2 regions of the Limnohabitans sp. INBF002 genome follow, and region 1 is predicted to be linked to the other one. Evidence: predicted binding sites of a transcription regulator. Region 1 holds the regulator's gene; the other holds the start of a gene.

Region 1 (4,822 bases):
GATTGTAGGGGCTATGCAAACTATCATTCTTCAAATGAAACTCTCCCCTAGAGCCCTCGGGCTCGCCGCTGCAGTCGTGACGGTGCTGATTTGGTCGTCCTTCATCGTTGTGGCGCGCGCCTCTGCTGCGCATCACCTGCTTCCCCTCGATATTGGCTTTCTGCGCATCATCGGCGCGGGATGCGTGCTGCTCCCTTGGGGCTGGTGGCTGATGCGTTCGCAGCGCCATTCGGGTGACCGCGTGGGTTCGCTGATGGGTTTGTCTCCACTGCCCTTGCGCATCACGGTCTTGGCTGGGCTTTTCGGCAGCATGCTTTATGCAATGTTGGTTTATTCTGGTTTTTTCTTTGCGCCTGCAGCACACGCTTCTGTACTGATGCCTGGCAGCTTGCCGCTGTGGACATCACTCTTGGCCCTCGTGGTGCTACACGATCACATCACCCGCGCACGCGCCATGGGCTTGGCTTGCATTGTGTTGGGCGATATGTTGGTGGGCGGTACAAGTTTGCTCAAAGCATTGGATGGCGGCGAGGTTTGGAAAGGCGATGTGATGTTTATGTCGGCAGCCTTTTGCTGGGCTTGCTACAGCGTGCTGGTACGCCGCCATGCGCTAGAACCTGTGCGCGCCACCATCGCCATCACGGCTTTTTCTTGCGTGGGCTTTGTGCCGGTTTATGGTTTGGCCGCTTACGCAGGCTGGGTGCCTACACACTTAGACACAGCCCCTGTTTCTGAGATGTTGTTTCAAGCCATATTCCAAGGCGTAGGTTCCGTCGTGATTTCAGGCATCACCTTTAACGTGATGATCCGTCACTATGGTCCCGTGCGCTCCACCATGATCACGGCGCTGGTGCCGGGCTTGTCAGCGCTGGGGGCGGTGGTGTTTTTGAATGAACCCATGAGCCTCAACTTAATTGCAGGTCTTGCCCTAGTGACTTGCGGTATTTTGTTTGGCGTACGTTTGCCAAAAACTTAAACGCCCTATTTGTGGCTGAGGGCGTTGCTCACCAACTTGGACGTGATATCCACAATTTGAATCATCCGGTCGTAGGCCATGCGCGTGGGGCCGATGACACCCAGCGTACCCACCACGAGGCCGTCTACCTCGTAGGGAGCGCTCACCACCGACAGCTCTTCCATAGGCACGATTTTGCTTTCGCCGCCGATGTAAATACGTACACCTTCGGCTTGAGCGGAGCTATCGAGCAAACGCACCAGCTGTGCTTTTTGTTCAAACAAATCAAAAGCGCGGCGCAGGTTGCCCATGTCGCTGGAAAAGTCACTCACCGACAGCAAATTACGTTCGCCACTGACCACCACATTGTCTTGCGCTTGGGTCAAGGCCTCGGTGCTTACCTGCACCGCCGCTTGCATCAAGGTGGCAATTTCGCCGCGCAGTGATTCCACCTCGGCCAAGAGTTTTTCGCGCACCTGCTCAATCGCCATGCCCGCGAAATGGTGGTTCAAATAGTTAGATGCTTCCACCAGCTGCGAGGCCGAGTAGTCGGTTTCGGTGAACAGCACGCGGTTCTGCACATCACCCTCGGGCGACACGATGATGACCAACAAACGCCGGTCCGACAGACGCAAAAACTCAATGTGGCGAAACACCGAGCTGCGGCGCGGCGCAATCACCACCCCCACAAAATGCGACAAATCAGACAACAGATGTGCGGCATTGGCGATCACTTTTTGCGGCTGATCTGGGGCCAACGTCGGGGTTTGCATGTGGCTGCGCTCAGCGGTGAGCATGGTGTCCACAAACAGGCGATAGCCCAGCGCCGTGGGAATGCGCCCTGCTGAGGTGTGGGGGCTGGCAATGAGGCCCAACTCCTCCAAATCCGACATCACATTGCGGATGGTCGCGGGCGACAACTCGATGCCCGTGGCGCGAGACAACGTGCGCGATCCGACGGGTTGCCCGTCAGCGATGTAGCGCTCTACCAGCGCTTTGAGCAATAACTTGGCGCGATCGTCTAGCATGGTCATCCTGTTGTCGAATTTTAGTGATGTAATTTGCCTATGAAATCGAAGTTTCGTCAGATTGCCTTGCTTGGGAAATACCACTTGAACTCAGGTTCAAGCGCTAACCCATCTTCCCGCAAAACCCTAGAGGAAATTGCGCAGTTCTTGCACACGCTGGGCTGTGAAGTCATCCTAGAGCATGACACAGCAGCCGGCTCGGGCCTGAGTGGCTACACGGTGATGGGCATCGAAGAAATTGGCACATCTTGCGACTTGGCCATTGTGCTGGGTGGCGACGGCACCATGCTGGGCTATGCCCGCCAACTGGCACCACACAACGTACCGCTCATTGGTATCAACCAAGGTCGCTTGGGTTTCATCACTGACATTCCTTTGAATGAAGTCAAAAACACACTGACCGCCATGCTGGGCGGCGGCTATGAGGAAGACCGCCGCGCATTGATGCGCGCCAAGGTATGGCGCGATGGCCATTGCGTGTTCAATGCCCTGGCCCTGAACGACGTGGTGGTCAACCGTGGCGCCACCAGCGGCATGCTGGAAGTACGCGTCGCCATTGATGGCCGGTTTGTGGCGAACCAACGCGCTGACGGCGTCATCATTGCAACGCCCACAGGCTCTACCGCTTACTCTCTATCCGTCGGCGGCCCGCTGCTGCACCCGTCCTTGCCAGCCTGGGTCATGGCACCCATTGCGCCGCACACACTGTCCAACCGCCCCATCGTGCTGTCCGACACCGGCGAGGTGACGATTGACCTGGTGGCTGGCCGTGACGCCAGTGCCAACTTTGACATGCAGTCGCTGGCATCGCTGCTGATTGGCGACCGCATCACAGTCAAACGCTCCAACTACCACGCCACCTTTTTACATCCACGCGGCTGGAGCTATTACGACACCTTGCGTCAAAAACTGCACTGGAACGAGGGTGTGGCATGAGTCTGCAGCACATCGTTTTGCGCGATTTTGTGATCGTGCGCGAGCTGGACCTCGACTTGTCAAGCGGTTTTTCTGCGCTCACCGGCGAGACCGGTGCTGGCAAATCGATTTTGATAGACGCCCTGCAACTGGTACTGGGCGCGCGTGCTGAAAGCAGCGTGGTGCGCGAAGGCGCAGCCCGTGCCGAGATTTGTGCCGAGTTCGACACCACATCCGACATCTTGAAATGGCTAGATGAAGAAGGCTTTGCCGACATCGCTGCCGACGACCACCTGCTGCTCAAACGCACGATTGACGCGCAAGGCAAAAGCCGCGCGTGGATCAACGGCAGCCCCGCCACCGCCACCCAGCTGCGCGCTTTGGGCGACATGGTTCTGGACATCCACGGCCAACACGCGTGGCAAAGCCTGACCCGTCCAGACGCAGTGCGCGGTTTGCTAGACGCCTATGCAGGCGTGAGCCTGCAAGGCATGACACAAACATGGACGCAATGGCGCCAAGCCACCCAAGCCCTGCACGAGGCGCGCACCGCGCAAGCCACGCTGCAAGAAGAGCGCGAGCGTTTGCTGTGGCAAATTGCCGAGGTCGACAAGCTTGCGCCCGCCGCAGACGAATGGGATGAGCTCAACAGCCAGCACACGCGCCTGTCGAACGCACAAGCCTTGATGGATGCCGCGCAAGCCGCCATCCAAGCCTTAGAAGACGACGACAGCGGCGCACTACGCCTGTTGACCAAAGCCCAAGACACGCTGCAAGACCAAACCGATGTGGAGCCCGAATTCACCGCGCTGGTGGACGTGCTGGCCTCTAGCCTTGCACAAGCGGGCGATGTGGCGCATTCGCTCAACGCCTATTTGAGCCGCACAGAGCTCGACCCTGCGCGATTGCAAACACTGGACGACCGCATGTCGCTGTGGATGTCTTTGGCGCGCCGCTTCAAGCGCACACCGCAAGAACTGTCTGCGCTGTACCTGGAGTGGAAAACGCGTTTGACGCAGCTCGATGCCGCCACAGACCTTGAAGCCCTGGAGGCCACAGAAGCCAAAGCCGCAGCGGCGTATCAAGTGCAAGCCCGCAAAATTTCCCAAGCCCGCACACAAGCTGCGCCCAAGCTGGCCACCGCCATCACCCAAGCCATGCAAGGCTTGGGCATGCAAGGTGGTCGCTTTGAGGTGCAGTTGGACAAAACTGAGCAACCTACGGCCAGTGGCCTAGAGAGCATCACCTTCTTGGTGGCAGGCCACCCCGGCAGCACACCGCGCCCCGTGGGCAAAGTGGCTTCGGGCGGCGAGCTGTCGCGCATTGCCTTGGCCATCGCCGTGACCACCAGCGAACTGGGTACGGCGCAAACCCTCATCTTTGACGAGGTGGATTCAGGCGTGGGCGGTGCTGTGGCTGAGACTGTAGGCCGTTTGATGAAGCAACTCGGCATTGACCGCCAAGTGCTGGCCGTGACCCACTTGCCACAAGTTGCCGCGTGTGCCGACCACCACTTGGTGGTGTCCAAACACAGCAATGCGCAAGGCACATCGAGTCAAGTTACGGCCCTGAGTGCCGATGCACGAGTCAACGAAATTGCACGCATGTTAGGCGGCGAAAAGGTGTCAGACACCACCCTCGCCCACGCGCGTGAAATGCTTCAAACCTCTGCAAAGACTGGCAAAAAATGAAACAAGAACTGGTGCTCATCACAGGCATGTCGGGCTCGGGTAAATCCGTGGCTTTGAACGCGCTGGAAGACGCAGGCTACTACTGCGTAGACAACCTGCCGCCCGAGTTGCTGCTGCCCTTTGTTCAGCTGGAACAGCAACAAAGCATCGGCAAAGTCGCCATTGCGATGGATGTGCGCAGCGCCAGCTCATTGCCTTTGGTGCCTGCGCAACTGGCCCATTTGCGCCTGATG
Region 2 (4,822 bases), 990 kb from region 1:
CGTGGTGGCACGCGCCAAAACCATCAACCTCGACCCTGCGTATGTGTACGGCCTGATTCGCCAAGAAAGCCGCTTCGTCACGGATGCCCGCTCGGGCGTGGGGGCCTCGGGCCTCATGCAAGTCATGCCCGCCACCGCCAAATGGACCGCTCGCAAAATTGGTTTGACCAGCTTCACACCAGACCAAATCACCGACCGTGACACCAACATCGCCATCGGCACCGGGTACTTGAAACTGGTGCTAGACAGCTTTGAGGGCTCCATGCCGTTGGCTGCCGGCGCGTACAACGCCGGCCCCAGCCGCTCACGCCGTTGGCGTGCGCCTAACGACGGCACAGGCCCTGTCCTGGAAGGCGCCATCTGGGCTGAAAACGTACCCTTCAATGAAACCCGCGACTACGTCAAAAAAGTGCTGTCCAACACCACCAACTACGCCGCACTCATCACGGGTCAGCCCCAATCCCTCAAGGCAAGATTGGGTCTAGTGGGGCCTCGTGATGCGACAGCGCCAGCAGAAAATTTAGAGTTGCCTTGACACTTTAAACTTTGCATCAGACATAAAAAAACGCCTTGCACTGCAAGGCGTTTTTATTGGGCGTTCGCTTAGATTAGAAGCGTGTGCCAACAGACAACGTGAAACCGCGTACAGATTCGCTGCCGCTTTTTGCATATTGCATGTAATCCACTTGACCGTAAATATCTTTAGTCAATTGTGTTTCGACACCAAAACCATAAGCCATACGCGTCATCAAGCCTTGTTCACCATTGCCGTTAGCACTCGTTGTAGCAGCGCCAACGCGAATGAAGCCATCCACATCTTTTGCAAGTGCCATTTTGGGCTTCACAAACACACCCAGAACGTCAGCAGATGTGCCATCTGCCTTCTTCAAGGTCAGTGCGGCCATGCCTTCGACTGACAACGTACGGTTAATTTCTTTACCCACGATGAAACGACCCAACTTAGGCGTATCGCTACCTTGGTCACCCTTGAGTCGCAAACCCAGCAAACCGGCTTCTGCATAGTAGTCAGTATGTGCTGGGGCTTTACCTTGGGCGCTAGCCACACCGGCCGTAGCCACCAAGACGAGAGAAGCCAACAAGCGGCTGATCGTTTTCATAAATATCCTTCAATTTCAATATTTGGCAATGCGCCAGAGTTCATAAAATTGCCTGTCACGAACAGGCAAGTAAATTAAATATGAGTTATTTATATTTACAAAAAGAAGTTTAAAACTATTTTTGTAATATTTTATTAACAAATGATAGGTAGATAGACATCGTTCCCCACGCAGATGCACATGATTTCCAGAGACTTGCAAGGATTTAGGGTTAACCCTATACTTCAACCTTACTTCAGTCTGACTGAGACATTTAAGGATTTCCATGACCACGTTCGTCAACATCAGCTACACCACCAGCCACCCCGGCGTCACCCGCTTTGAGCGCGCTTACGCATCAGCTAAAAACGTTGTTCAACGTCTCCAGCAAGAAAGCACTTACGCCGCGGTGTTGTTGATGTTTGGCGCCTTGAGCCTCATCGCTTCGATCTATGACATCGTTGACGCATCGCAAGAAGGCCAAGAGCTGGGCGCTTGGGTCGTGTTGTGGGCTGCCGTCTTGATGTGTTTGGTGGTTTTCGGCAAATACTGCAAACGTCAACTCGTGGCCTGGTTCAAAGCTGACCGCGAAGCCCGCATGTGGGACAGCGCCTTGACCGATTACCGAGTCATGGCTGACATTCGCTGCGCACAAAGCCGCAGCGAATAAAAAAAGCGCCCCTCAGGGCGCTTTTTTTATTGGGCTGATGCATCAGTCCGAATAGACCCTTTTGACCACCGCGCCCGTGTCGTACGTTTGTAGGTAGTCGGCAAGGCGCTCGAAAGTGGCGGTCACGGGCAGACCGCGGTGGTCCGACAGCGACACTTCCGCATCCAACATAGCCCCCAGCATGAGCTTGAATGCGTTCACATGCACAGGTTGCGCGACGAAATGGGCTTTTTCGTAGGCTTTGATCGCCTGAATGTCACTGGTTTGGTAGATCGCCGCATTCAGCACATCCAACACAAACTCCGTGCAGTTTTGCCGCCCCAGGGTGTAGGGGTTGGCAATGACCGAATAGTCGCGCTGATGCAACTGCTGGTAAGTCGGCGAGGCAATCACCTTGAGTAATTTGTCTTGCAACACGGGTGAAGGAATGATCAAGCCAGACTCCAGCGTGACCACGCCTTTGAAAAACTCAACAGGCACATCTTGCACAAGGGCGCTCACATCGGGGTGATCGTCGAGCTGGTACAAGTTTTGGATGGCATAGCCCACCGACTTCTCACCACGAACGGCAAACGCCACATGCGTGAAGTGCATGCCTTCTGGCAGCTCAGAAGCCGGCCGCCCCATCCTGGCAATGATGGCAACGCGCGCGCCCGTGTCAGCCAGCGTGCGCTCGACCTTTTGTGCAAACGCGCGAATTTGTTCGGGCTTGAAGTGCGCGACCTGGGACGGCGCTGAACTGCTGACGCTGAACCCTTGTGCCATGGCAGACACAGACAACAGCAATGCGCAGCAAATTGAAAGGGTGATGCGTGTGAATTTCATCCATGACCTCGTCGCAAAAGCATATCGGGCCTAGCGTACAAAGCAACAAATTCAACATGGTTAACTACAAATACTTCATCGACAACTCAAAACAACGCGTCTTATGCGCGGCTGACCTCTTGAAATTCATCAAGATGGCCTAAAATTAGCACTCAATGGCAGGGAGTGCTAACAGCGCCCCGCCAGTGGCTTAATCGGCGTCCAGCGTGTCTGGGCGCTTTGCTTTCAAACCCTTAGTTCCTATTTGGAGATGCAATGAAACTTCGTCCTCTCGGCGACCGCGTGATCGTTAAACGTATCGAAAGCGAAACCAAAACCGCCTCTGGCATCGTCATCCCTGATTCAGCTGCTGAAAAGCCTGATCAAGGTGAAGTTGTGGCCGTCGGCCCAGGCAAGACCAATGACAAAGGCGAGACCAAAGCTCTGACAGTGAAAGTCGGCGACCGCGTGTTGTTCGGCAAATACAGCGGCCAAACCGTCAAGGTGGCTGGCGACGAACTGTTGGTCATGAAAGAAGAAGACCTGTTCGCCGTTGTCGAATAAGTTCACGAATTCAGAAATTTAAGGAAATATCAAAATGGCAGCAAAAGACGTAATTTTCGGCGGCGAAGCCCGCGCACGCATGGTTGAAGGCGTGAACATTTTGGCCAACGCGGTCAAAGTGACTTTGGGCCCTAAGGGTCGTAACGTGGTGTTGGAGCGCTCGTTCGGCGCCCCTACCGTGACCAAAGACGGCGTGTCTGTGGCCAAGGAAATCGAACTCAAAGACAAGTTGCAAAACATGGGCGCTCAGATGGTCAAGGAAGTTGCTTCCAAGACGTCTGACAACGCTGGCGACGGTACGACTACCGCCACCGTGTTGGCTCAAGCCATCGTGCGCGAAGGCATGAAGTACGTTGCCGCTGGCATGAACCCCATGGACTTGAAGCGCGGCATCGACAAAGCTGTTGCAGCTTTGATCGAAGAGTTGAAGAAAGCCACCAAGGCCACCACAACCACCAAAGAAATCGCGCAAGTCGGTTCTATCTCTGCCAACAGCGACTACAGCATTGGTGAAATCATCGCCAACGCCATGGAAAAAGTGGGCAAAGAAGGCGTGATCACTGTGGAAGACGGCAAGTCTTTGAACAACGAACTCGACGTTGTGGAAGGCATGCAATTCGACCGCGGCTACCTGTCTCCTTACTTCATCAACAGCCCAGAGAAGCAAGCTGCTTTGTTGGACAACCCCTTCGTGTTGTTGTTCGACAAGAAGATCAGCAACATCCGCGACTTGTTGCCCACACTGGAAGCCGTTGCAAAAGCTGGCCGTCCTTTGTTGATCATTGCTGAAGAAGTTGAAGGCGAAGCCTTGGCAACTTTGGTGGTCAACACCATCCGTGGCATCTTGAAGGTTGTGGCTGTGAAGGCTCCAGGCTTTGGCGATCGTCGCAAAGCCATGTTGGAAGACATCGCTATCTTGACCGGCGGCAAAGTGATTGCCGAAGAAGTTGGCTTGACCCTCGAAAAAGTGACTTTGGCTGACCTTGGCCAAGCCAAGCGCATCGAAGTGGGCAAAGAAAACACCATCATCATCGACGGCGCTGGTGCAGCTGCTGACATCGAAGCCCGCGTCAAACAAGTGCGCGTGCAAATCGAAGAAGCGACTTCTGACTACGACCGCGAGAAGCTGCAAGAGCGCGTGGCCAAGTTGGCTGGCGGTGTTGCCGTGATCAAGGTTGGCGCTGCCACCGAAGTCGAAATGAAAGAAAAGAAAGCCCGCGTGGAAGACGCCCTGCACGCCACGCGCGCTGCTGTGGAAGAAGGCATCGTGGCTGGCGGCGGCGTGGCATTGCTGCGCGCACGTCAAACCGCTGGCACCATCAAAGGTGACAACGCTGACCAAGACGCCGGTATCAAACTGGTGTTGAAAGCCATCGAAGCCCCATTGCGCGAAATCGTTTACAACGCGGGTGGCGAACCATCTGTGGTGGTGAACGCTGTGTTGGCTGGCAAAGGCAACTACGGCTTCAACGCTGCCAACGACACCTACGGCGACATGATCGAAATGGGTATCTTGGACCCCACCAAAGTGACACGCACTGCTTTGCAAAACGCAGCGTCTGTGGCCTCTTTGATGTTGACCACTGAGTGCATGGTGTCAGAAGCTCCAAAAGACGAAGCCGGCGGCGGCATGCCTGACATGGGTGGCATGGGCGGTATGGGTGGTATGGGCGGCATGGGCATGTAA

The links. Region 1 encodes HrcA, which represses chaperone genes, less so after heat shock. Its sites were predicted from a motif close to TTAGCACTCNNNNNNNNNGAGTGCTAA; they were not measured.
Region 2: the regulator HrcA is predicted to act here: its motif matches at 2,738-2,764, upstream of groES (co-chaperone GroES).

The regions. Positions count from the first base shown of each region.
Region 1 covers NZ_AP027055.1:1,891,294-1,896,115, forward strand. The annotation lists gene QMG15_RS09365 (DMT family transporter) at 35-976, shown strand; gene hrcA (heat-inducible transcriptional repressor HrcA) at 982-1,983, opposite strand; gene QMG15_RS09375 (NAD kinase) at 2,023-2,919, shown strand; gene recN (DNA repair protein RecN) at 2,916-4,589, shown strand; gene rapZ (RNase adapter RapZ) at 4,586-4,822, shown strand, end outside.
Region 2 covers NZ_AP027055.1:288,666-293,487, reverse strand. The annotation lists gene QMG15_RS01525 (lytic transglycosylase domain-containing protein) at 1-535, shown strand, start outside; gene QMG15_RS01520 (outer membrane beta-barrel protein) at 609-1,118, opposite strand; gene QMG15_RS01515 (hypothetical protein) at 1,384-1,767, shown strand; gene QMG15_RS01510 (DUF2145 domain-containing protein) at 1,810-2,592, opposite strand; gene groES (co-chaperone GroES) at 2,848-3,135, shown strand; gene groL (chaperonin GroEL) at 3,170-4,822, shown strand.